Regions from separate parts of the Actinomadura keratinilytica genome, predicted to be linked through region 1. Evidence: riboswitches for the same ligand, from Rfam matches in the RefSeq annotation. Region 1 holds a riboswitch; the other holds the start of a gene.
The links. A riboswitch is a leader RNA that binds a small molecule or an ion and turns the genes downstream of it on or off. The one in region 1 is predicted to bind glycine.

Region 2: linked by a shared signal. The riboswitch ahead of gcvP (aminomethyl-transferring glycine dehydrogenase) and the one ahead of gcvT (glycine cleavage system aminomethyltransferase GcvT) in region 1 are both predicted to bind glycine.

What each region holds. Positions count from the first base shown of each region.
Region 1 is NZ_BAABDO010000013.1:21,651-25,855, reverse strand. It holds gene cds1 (L-cysteine desulfhydrase Cds1) at 1-161, shown strand, start outside; gene ABD879_RS07015 (M50 family metallopeptidase) at 192-1,484, opposite strand; glycine riboswitch at 1,696-1,792, shown strand; glycine riboswitch at 1,796-1,878, shown strand; gene gcvT (glycine cleavage system aminomethyltransferase GcvT) at 1,963-3,042, shown strand; gene gcvH (glycine cleavage system protein GcvH) at 3,063-3,452, shown strand; gene ABD879_RS07000 (serine hydroxymethyltransferase) at 3,449-4,205, shown strand, end outside.
Region 2 is NZ_BAABDO010000088.1:6,159-10,363, forward strand. It holds gene ABD879_RS23560 (flippase-like domain-containing protein) at 1-1,974, opposite strand, end outside; glycine riboswitch at 2,239-2,334, shown strand; glycine riboswitch at 2,336-2,443, shown strand; gene gcvP (aminomethyl-transferring glycine dehydrogenase) at 2,517-4,205, shown strand, end outside.

The DNA of each region.
Region 1 (4,205 bases):
AACGCGGCAGCGTGGTCACGCTGATCTGCGACGGCGCGGAGCGGTACGCGGGGTCGTACGGGTCGGACGCGTGGCTGGCCGAGCAGGGGCTGGACATCACCCCGTACCTGGAGGCGCTGCGCGCCTTCCACAAGACCGGCGAGCTGCCCGCGTCGCCGTGACCCCGGCGCCCCCGCCCGGCGGGCGGGCCGTCAGCCGGAGAATTTGATCGGGTTGACCAGGTCGGCGTAGATCAGCAGCCCGCCCATGACGATCAGGACGGCGGCCATCACGTAGGTCACCGGCAGCGCCTTGGCGACGTCCACGTACCCCGGGTCGGGCCGGCCGAGCAGCCGCGCGACGGCCTTCTTGAGCGCCTCCAGCAGCGCCCCGGCCATGTGCCCGCCGTCCAGCGGCAGCAGCGGGATCAGGTTGAACAGGGCGACCGCCAGGTTCACCGAGCCGAGCAGGGCGATGAACATCGCCAGCTTCTCCACCACCGGGCTCTCGGAGGCGGCGATCTCGCCGCCGAGCCGGCTCACCCCGACCACGCCGATCGGCCCGTTGGGGTCGCGCTCCTCGCCGCCGAACGCCGCCTGCCACACCCCGACCATCCGCTGGGGCAGGCGCACCAGCGCCCCGGCGGTGTGCGCGGTCAGCTCGCCCATGTACTCGGCGACGGCCACCGGGCCCTGCCGCTCGCGCTCCTGCAGCGGGGTGATGCCGAGGAACCCGACGTTGACGATCTTGTCGGGGTCCTTGAGGTCGTACATCTGGTTGCGGGTGACGGCGATGCTCAGGTGCAGCGTGCGGCCGTCGCGCTCGACGACGACGGGCACGGTGCGGCCGCCGGAGTCGCGGATCAGCTCCTGCAGCTGCTCGTAGGAGGAGATCTTGCGGCCGTCGTAGGAGACGAACCGGTCCCCCGCCTGCAGCCGCGCCTGCGCGGCGGGCGTGGGCGTGTAGTTCGCCGGGCACTCGGTGGTCTCCTGCCCGGCCGGGATGGCGCACTTGGCCACCGAGCCGATCACCGGCTGCGGGGTGGGCGTGCCGATGCCCATCAGCAGGATCGCGAAGAACAGCACGGCCAGGACCAGGTTCATGGCCGGTCCGGCGAACATGATGATGAGCTTCTGCCACCACGGCTTGGCGTAGAAGACGCGGTTCTCGTCGCCCGGCCGGACCTCCTCCAGCGCCGCGCCGCGGGCCGACTCGATCAGCCCCTGCCACGGGCCGGTGGAGACCTGCCGGACCTGCCCGGGCCGGTCGCCCCGGCGCGGCGGCAGCATGCCGATCATGCGGATGTAGCCGCCGAGCGGGATCCACTTGATCCCGTACTCGGTCTCACCCTTGGTCCGCGACCACAGCGTGGGCCCGAAGCCCACCATGAACTGGGTGGTGCGCACGCCGAACAGCTTGGCGAAGGAGAAGTGCCCGAGCTCGTGCAGCGCGATGGACGCCATCAGGCCCAGGAAGAGGATCAGCACCCCCGTCAGCCAGTCCACCGTGGCACCCTCCTGTGATCTCGGCGACCCGCTCAGGGTACGTCATGAGCCGTATATCCGACCGCGTACGAGTGCACCTTGGCCGTAGCGGGCCGTTCGGGCGTCCCGCGGCGTTCCCGGCCGCGCGTGCCCAGGTCGGGCATACCCCGGGAGGGGTGCGACGCGGGCCTACGCGGGAGGACGGGCCGCTGATACGCTGGCCGTGCGCCGCTGATCCCGCGCGGGAGAGCGCCCTCGCAGCCGGCGGGGGCCGCCGAAGGAGCAAATCCTCCCCGGAACCTCTCAGGCCCCAGGACCGCGCAGGCCAGGCGCCCTCTGGAAAGCGGGGACGCCGTCCCCCGCCGAAGGTGAAAACCCCCGAGGGGTGAAGCTCTCAGGCGCCGATGACAGAGGGGGAGGCACCGACGACGCCGGTGCGCCGATGGGACGATGATGATGCCCGTCCCGACGCGCGCCCCCGCGATGAAGGAGCCCACCCATGTCCAGGAAGACGCCGCTGTACGAGGTCCACGCCGACCTCGGCGCCACGCTCGTCGACTTCGCGGGCTACCGGATGCCGCTGCGCTACGACAGCGAGACCGCCGAGCACCGCGCCGTGCGCACCGCGGCCGGTCTGTTCGATCTGTCCCACATGGGAGAGATCTTCGTGTCCGGGCCCGGGGCCGGCGCGGCACTCGACTACGCGCTGGTGGGCGAGCTGTCCCCCCTGGCGGTCGGCAAGGCCCGCTACACGATGATCTGCGCGCCCGACGGCGGCGTGCTGGACGACCTGATCGTCTACCGGCTCGCCGCCGAGACGTTCCTGGTGGTCGCCAACGCCGCCAACACCGACACCGTCCGCGCGGAGCTGACCGAGCGGGCCGCCGGCTTCGAGGCGGCCGTCGACGACCGCTCCGCCTCCTACGCCCTGATCGCGCTGCAGGGCCCGCGCTCCCAGGCCGTCCTGTCCGAACACACCGACGCCCCGCTGGCCGACCTGCGTTACTACGCCGTCCTGGCGGGGGAGGTCGGCGGGGTGGACGCGCTCATCGCCCGCACGGGCTACACCGGCGAAGACGGCTTCGAACTGTTCGTCTCCCCCGGCGACGCCGTGGCGCTGTGGCGGAGGCTCGCCGACGCCGAGGACGTGGTGCCCGCCGGGCTGTCGGCGCGCGACACCCTCCGCCTGGAGGCGGGCATGCCGCTGTACGGCAACGAGCTGACCGCCGAGACCACCCCCTACGAGGCCGGGCTCGGCCGGGTGGTCAAGCTCGGCAAGAAGGCCGACTTCGTCGGCAGGTCCGCGCTCGCGGCGCAGGCCGAGACCGCGCCAGGCCGTAGGCTCGTGGGGCTGGTCGCGCGCGGCCGCCGGGCGCCCCGCAAGGGGTACCCGGTCGTCGGCTCCGACGGCACGCCGTGCGGCGTCGTGACCAGCGGCGCTCCGTCGCCCACACTGGGCAGGCCGATCGCCATGGCGTACGTCGACAGCGGCGCCGCGGACAGCGGGCTCGCCGTGGACGTCCGCGGCCGGCACGAACCGGTCGACGTCGTCCCCCTGCCGTTCTACAAGCGATCCTGAAAAACCTGGGAGAAACGAACGTGAGCGTTCCGGAACAGCTCCGCTACAGCGAGGAGCACGAGTGGGTGTCCGGCCTCGACAACGAGGACGGCATCGTCACCGTCGGCATCACCCAGCACGCCGCCGACGCCCTGGGCGAGATCGTCTTCATCGAGCTGCAGGCCGGCGAGGGCGACACCGTCGAGGCCGGGGAGCCCTGCGGGGAGGTGGAGTCGACCAAGTCGGTCAGCGACATCTACTCGCCGGTCAGCGGCGAGATCACCGCGATCAACGCCACGGTGGTGGACGAGCCGAAGGTCATCAACGACGACCCGTACGGCGAGGGCTGGATCTTCAAGGTGCGGGTAAGCGAGGAGCCGGGCGACCTGCTCGACGCCACCGCCTACAGCAAGCTGATCGAGGAGAGCTGACCGTGTCCCTCAACGAGTCCCTGGCGGCCGTCGACCCGCAGGTGGCCGAGGCCGTCGCCGCCGAGCTGCGCCGCCAGCAGGGCACGCTGGAAATGATCGCCTCGGAGAACTTCGCGCCCGTCGCGGTGCTGGAGGCGCAGGGCTCGGTGCTGACCAACAAGTACGCCGAGGGCTACCCGGGGCGGCGCTACTACGGCGGCTGCGAGCACGTCGACGTCACCGAGCAGCTGGCCATCGACCGGGCCAAGGAGCTGTTCGGCGCCGAGCACGCCAACGTCCAGCCGCACTCGGGCGCGCAGGCCAACACGGCGGTCTACTTCGCCCTGCTGCAGCCCGGCGACACCATCCTCGGGCTGGACCTGGCGCACGGCGGGCACCTGACCCACGGCATGCGGCTGAACTACTCCGGCAAGCTGCTCAACGTGGTCGCCTACCACGTGCGGCCCGAGGACGGCCGCATCGACATGGAGGAGGTCGCCCGGCTGGCCGCCGAGCACCGCCCCAAGATGATCGTGGCGGGCTGGTCGGCCTACCCCCGGCAGCTGGACTTCGCGGCGTTCCGCGAGATCGCCGACTCCGTCGGGGCCCTGCTCATGGTGGACATGGCGCACTTCGCGGGGCTGGTCGCGGCCGGGCTGCACCCCTCGCCCGTCCCGTACGCCGACGTTGTCACCACCACCACGCACAAGACCCTCGGCGGTCCGCGCGGCGGGCTGATCCTGGCCCGCGAGGAGTACGGCAAGAAGATCAACT
Region 2 (4,205 bases), on a different contig from region 1:
GGTGATGAACCCGAACACGATCAGCAGCAGGATGTGCACCGCCAGGCCCATCAGCTGGGACGCGCCGACGCTGGCCACCGCGGGCCCGGGCCGCACGCCCGAGCGCTGCAGGTAGCGGGTGTTGAGCGCCACGCCGGTGACCGCGGCGGGCGCGACCAGCTTGACGAACGACGCGGCCAGCTGCACCAGCACGGTGCGGCCCAGCGGCAGCGGCTCGGGCACGAAGCCCATCAGCATCAGCGCCGCCGCCAGGTAGGTGGCCGCCGCGGCGGCCAGCCCGACCGCCGCCCACCACCACTCGGCCTGCGCGATCAGGGTGGGCAGGTTCACGCTCGACAGCTGCGGCACCACGATGTAGGCGGCGGCGGTCAGCGCGACGATCGACAGGATGGTGCGCGGCCGGAACCGCTCCAGCCGCACCGGCGCGGCCTCGATCTCGGGCTTGAGCCGCAGGATCTGCTCGCGGATGCGGGGCAGCAGCTCCCGGTCCTGCCGGACCGCCGCGCGGGTGGACCGCGACAGCGCCACCCGCTGCAGCAGCGGCACCGCCCCGGCCAGCGTCCCCTCGCCGAGGACGCGCGCCGCGGACCGGACGGCGCGTTCCGGCCCCACCCGCAGCGCCACCGTGGTGAGCAGCTGCGCCAGGTCGATCCGCAGCGCCAGGTCGCCCGCGGCGATCTCGCCCGAGCGGGGGTCGACGACGCGGACGCGGCCGTCGTCGCCGACCAGGATCGCATCGCCCTCCAGGCGGCGGTGCGCCAGCCGGGCGGCCTGCAGCCGCCGCAGCTGCCGCCACACGTCCTCGAGCAGCTCGTCGGTGATCTCGGCGTCCGGCACTTCGTCCAGCGGCCGCCCGGGCACGTGCTCGTAGGCCAGCAGCGCCGCCTCGGTGCCGACCTCGCAGGTGGCCACCAGCCGCGGCGTGCGCACCCCCGCCGACTCCATGGCGTAGGCCATGAGCGACTCCTGCTCCAGCGAGCGGCGCAGCGACCGCAGCGCCCGGCGGGTGGAGCCGCCGCGCAGCCGCACCAGCCGCCACACCCGGTACAGCAGCCCGGCGGTCTGCTGGTCGCGGTCCAGCACCGTGACCCGCAGCTGCCAGTCGCCGTGCGGCAGGGCGCGCCCGGTGGCGTCGGCGGGCGCCTCGCCGGGGGAGTGCGCGGTCGCCACGGTGTAGCGGCGCGGATCGTCGGCGGCGCCGGGCACCTGCCGCCCGCGGACGGGCCGCAGCCCCAGCCGCTCCAGCGCGGCCAGCACGGCGGTGCCGGGCGGCCGCGGGTTGGGGGTGCCGACCGCGTACAGGGTGCCGTGGCCGATGGCGCTGCCGAGGCAGTAGGTGGCGGCCAGCGCCGCCACCGACGCGGTCGCGGCGGTCAGGCCGGTCAGCGCCGCCAGCCCGATCATCGTCCAGGTGACGGCCTGCCAGCGGGTCCGGCCGGCCATGCCGACCGCGGTGACGAACGCGATGACCGGCGTGATGTCGGTGTGCAGCGGCAGGGTGTCGGTGCCGCCCCAGATCAGCGAGTCCAGCACCCCGCCGGGCGCGGCCGGGACGACCAGGTCGTCCAGCAGGATGGTGAGGACGAACGCGATCACCGCGGCCAGCAGCGCGATCGCGACCCGCACCCCGTCCTTGTGGAACAGCCGTTCGACCGCGAACGCCACCGGCACCGCCAGCACCCCGAAGCTGGACACGAGCGTGGCCAGGGTGAGCAGGAACCGGGGGGCGTGCGCGGTGCCCTCGGCGATGTCGGTCTGCAGGCCGTGCGTGGTCTGCTGGGCGAACGACACCAGCAGCATGATCCCGACCAGCCCGGCCACCGCGGCGGCGAACCGGATGGCGTCCGAGGGCCGCCGGATCCGGTCGGGCCGGGCCGGCTCCTCCACCGGCACGCCGACCGGCGCCGCCGTGCCGGGAGGCGCCGTCTCCTCCTGGGTCTGCGTCACCGCCGCACCGCCGTCCGGACCTGTCATCGTGATGAGCGTTCCAGAACCGGCGGCGTCGCGTCGAGAGGCGCGCGCACCGTGCCGCGCCCCCGTCCCGCCCCCGGCCGGGAACAGTGTTCGCCCTGCGCCCGCGGCGATCGTCCCGTCCGTGAGCTGTGGTTATCGTACTGGCGGCCTGCCGCGGCGCCCGCGCGGGACGCCGCGAGGGCGCCGTGCCGCGCCGCCGGGGGGCGTCCCCCGGCGGACGATCGTCACGGAGCTTTTGGATAGAGTTCCCATAAAGGACGCCGTCGACCCTGTGCGGGAGAGACCTCACGCCGCCAGCGTGGGGCGCCGAAGGGGCAACCCTCCCCGGAACCTCTCAGGCAAAAGGACCGCTCGGGCGAGGCACCTCTGGAAAGCAGGCGCCGCCCCCCGGAAAGGGGCCGGGGGCGCCTCACCGAAGGGGAAACCCCGTTCCGCGGGTGAAGCTCTCAGGTGCCGAGACAGAGGGGGAGACCGGTCGCCGGACCGCGCCAGCGCGGCGGGCGGCCGCCCTGAGCGACCGCAGCAGCCCAGGAGGATCCCCAATGACCGGCCAGTTCTTCGCCCCGGTGGCGTCGCCGCAGCATCCCCCGACCCGGTTCGCCGACCGGCACATCGGGCCGTCCCCGGACGAGCACGCCCGGATGCTGGCGGCCATCGGCTACTCCGGGGCCGAGGCCCTGATCGACGACGCGGTGCCCGCCGCGATCCGCACCGCCCGCCCGCTGGACCTGCCGCCCGCCCTCAGCGAGACCGCGGCGCTGGCCCGGCTGCGCGAGCTGGCGAGCCGCAACACCGTGCTCACCTCCATGATCGGCCTGGGCTACCACGGCACGGTCACCCCCGGCGTGATCATGCGGAACGTGCTGGAGAACCCCGGCTGGTACACCGCCTACACGCCCTACCAGCCGGAGATCTCCCAGGGCCGCCTGGAGGCGCTGCTGAACTTCCAGACGGTGGTCGCCGACCTGACCGGGCTGCCGGTCGCAGGCGCCTCCATGCTGGACGAGGGGACCGCCGCCGCCGAGGCGATGGCCCTGGCGCACCGCGCGTCCAAGCGCAAGGAGCCCGGCACGTTCCTGGTGGACGCCGACGCGCTGCCGCAGACCATCGAGGTGATCCGCACCCGCGCCGTCCCCCTGGGCATCGAGGTGGCCGTCGCCGACCTGTCCGGCGGGCTGCCGGACGGCGACTTCTTCGGCGTGCTGCTGCAGTACCCGGGCGCGTCGGGCGCCGTGCGGGACCTGGCGCCGGTCGCCGGGCAGGCGCACGCGCGCGGCGCCCAGGTCGTGGTGGCCGCCGACCTGCTCGCGCTGACGCTGCTGCGGCCGCCCGGCGAGTTCGGCGCCGACATCGCGGTCGGGTCGGCGCAGCGGTTCGGCGTGCCGTACGGGTTCGGCGGCCCGCACGCCGGCTACCTGGCGGTGCGCGACGGGCTCCAGCGGCAGCTGCCCGGCCGCCTGGTGGGGGTGTCGGTGGACGCCGACGGCGCCACCGCCTACCGGCTGGCCCTGCAGACCCGCGAGCAGCACATCCGCCGCGAGAAGGCCACCAGCAACATCTGCACCGCCCAGGTGCTGCTGGCCGTGATGGCCGGCATGTACGCGGTGTACCACGGGCCCGAGGGGCTGGCGGCGATCGCCCAGCGCGTGCACCGCCGCGCCGCCGGGCTGGCCGCCGCGCTGCGGCGCGGCGGCGTGGAGGTGGTGCACGAGGCGTTCTTCGACACCGTGCTGGCCCGCGTGCCCGGCCGCGCCGACCAGGTCGTGGCCGCCGCCCTCGAGCGGGGGATCAACCTGCGCCGCGCCGACGCCGACCACGTCGGGATCGCCTGCGACGAGACCACGCTGCCCGAGCACGTCGCCGCCGTCCTGGAGGCGTTCGGCGTGGACCCGGCGCCCGGCGGCGACCCGGCCGACGCGTTCCCGCCGGAGCTGCGCCGCGAGAGCCCGTACCTGACCCACCCGGTGTTCCACGCGCACCGCTCCGAGACGGCGATGCTGCGCTACCTGCGCCGCCTGCAGGACAAGGACATCGCGCTGGACCGGTCGATGATCCCGCTCGGCTCCTGCACGATGAAGCTGAACGCGACCACCGAGATGGAGCCGATCACCTGGCCGGAGTTCGCGGACATCCACCCGTTCGCGCCGGTCGAGCAGGCCGCCGGGTACCTGGAGCTGATCGCCGAGCTGGAGGAGCGGCTCGCCGAGATCACCGGGTACGCCAAGGTGTCG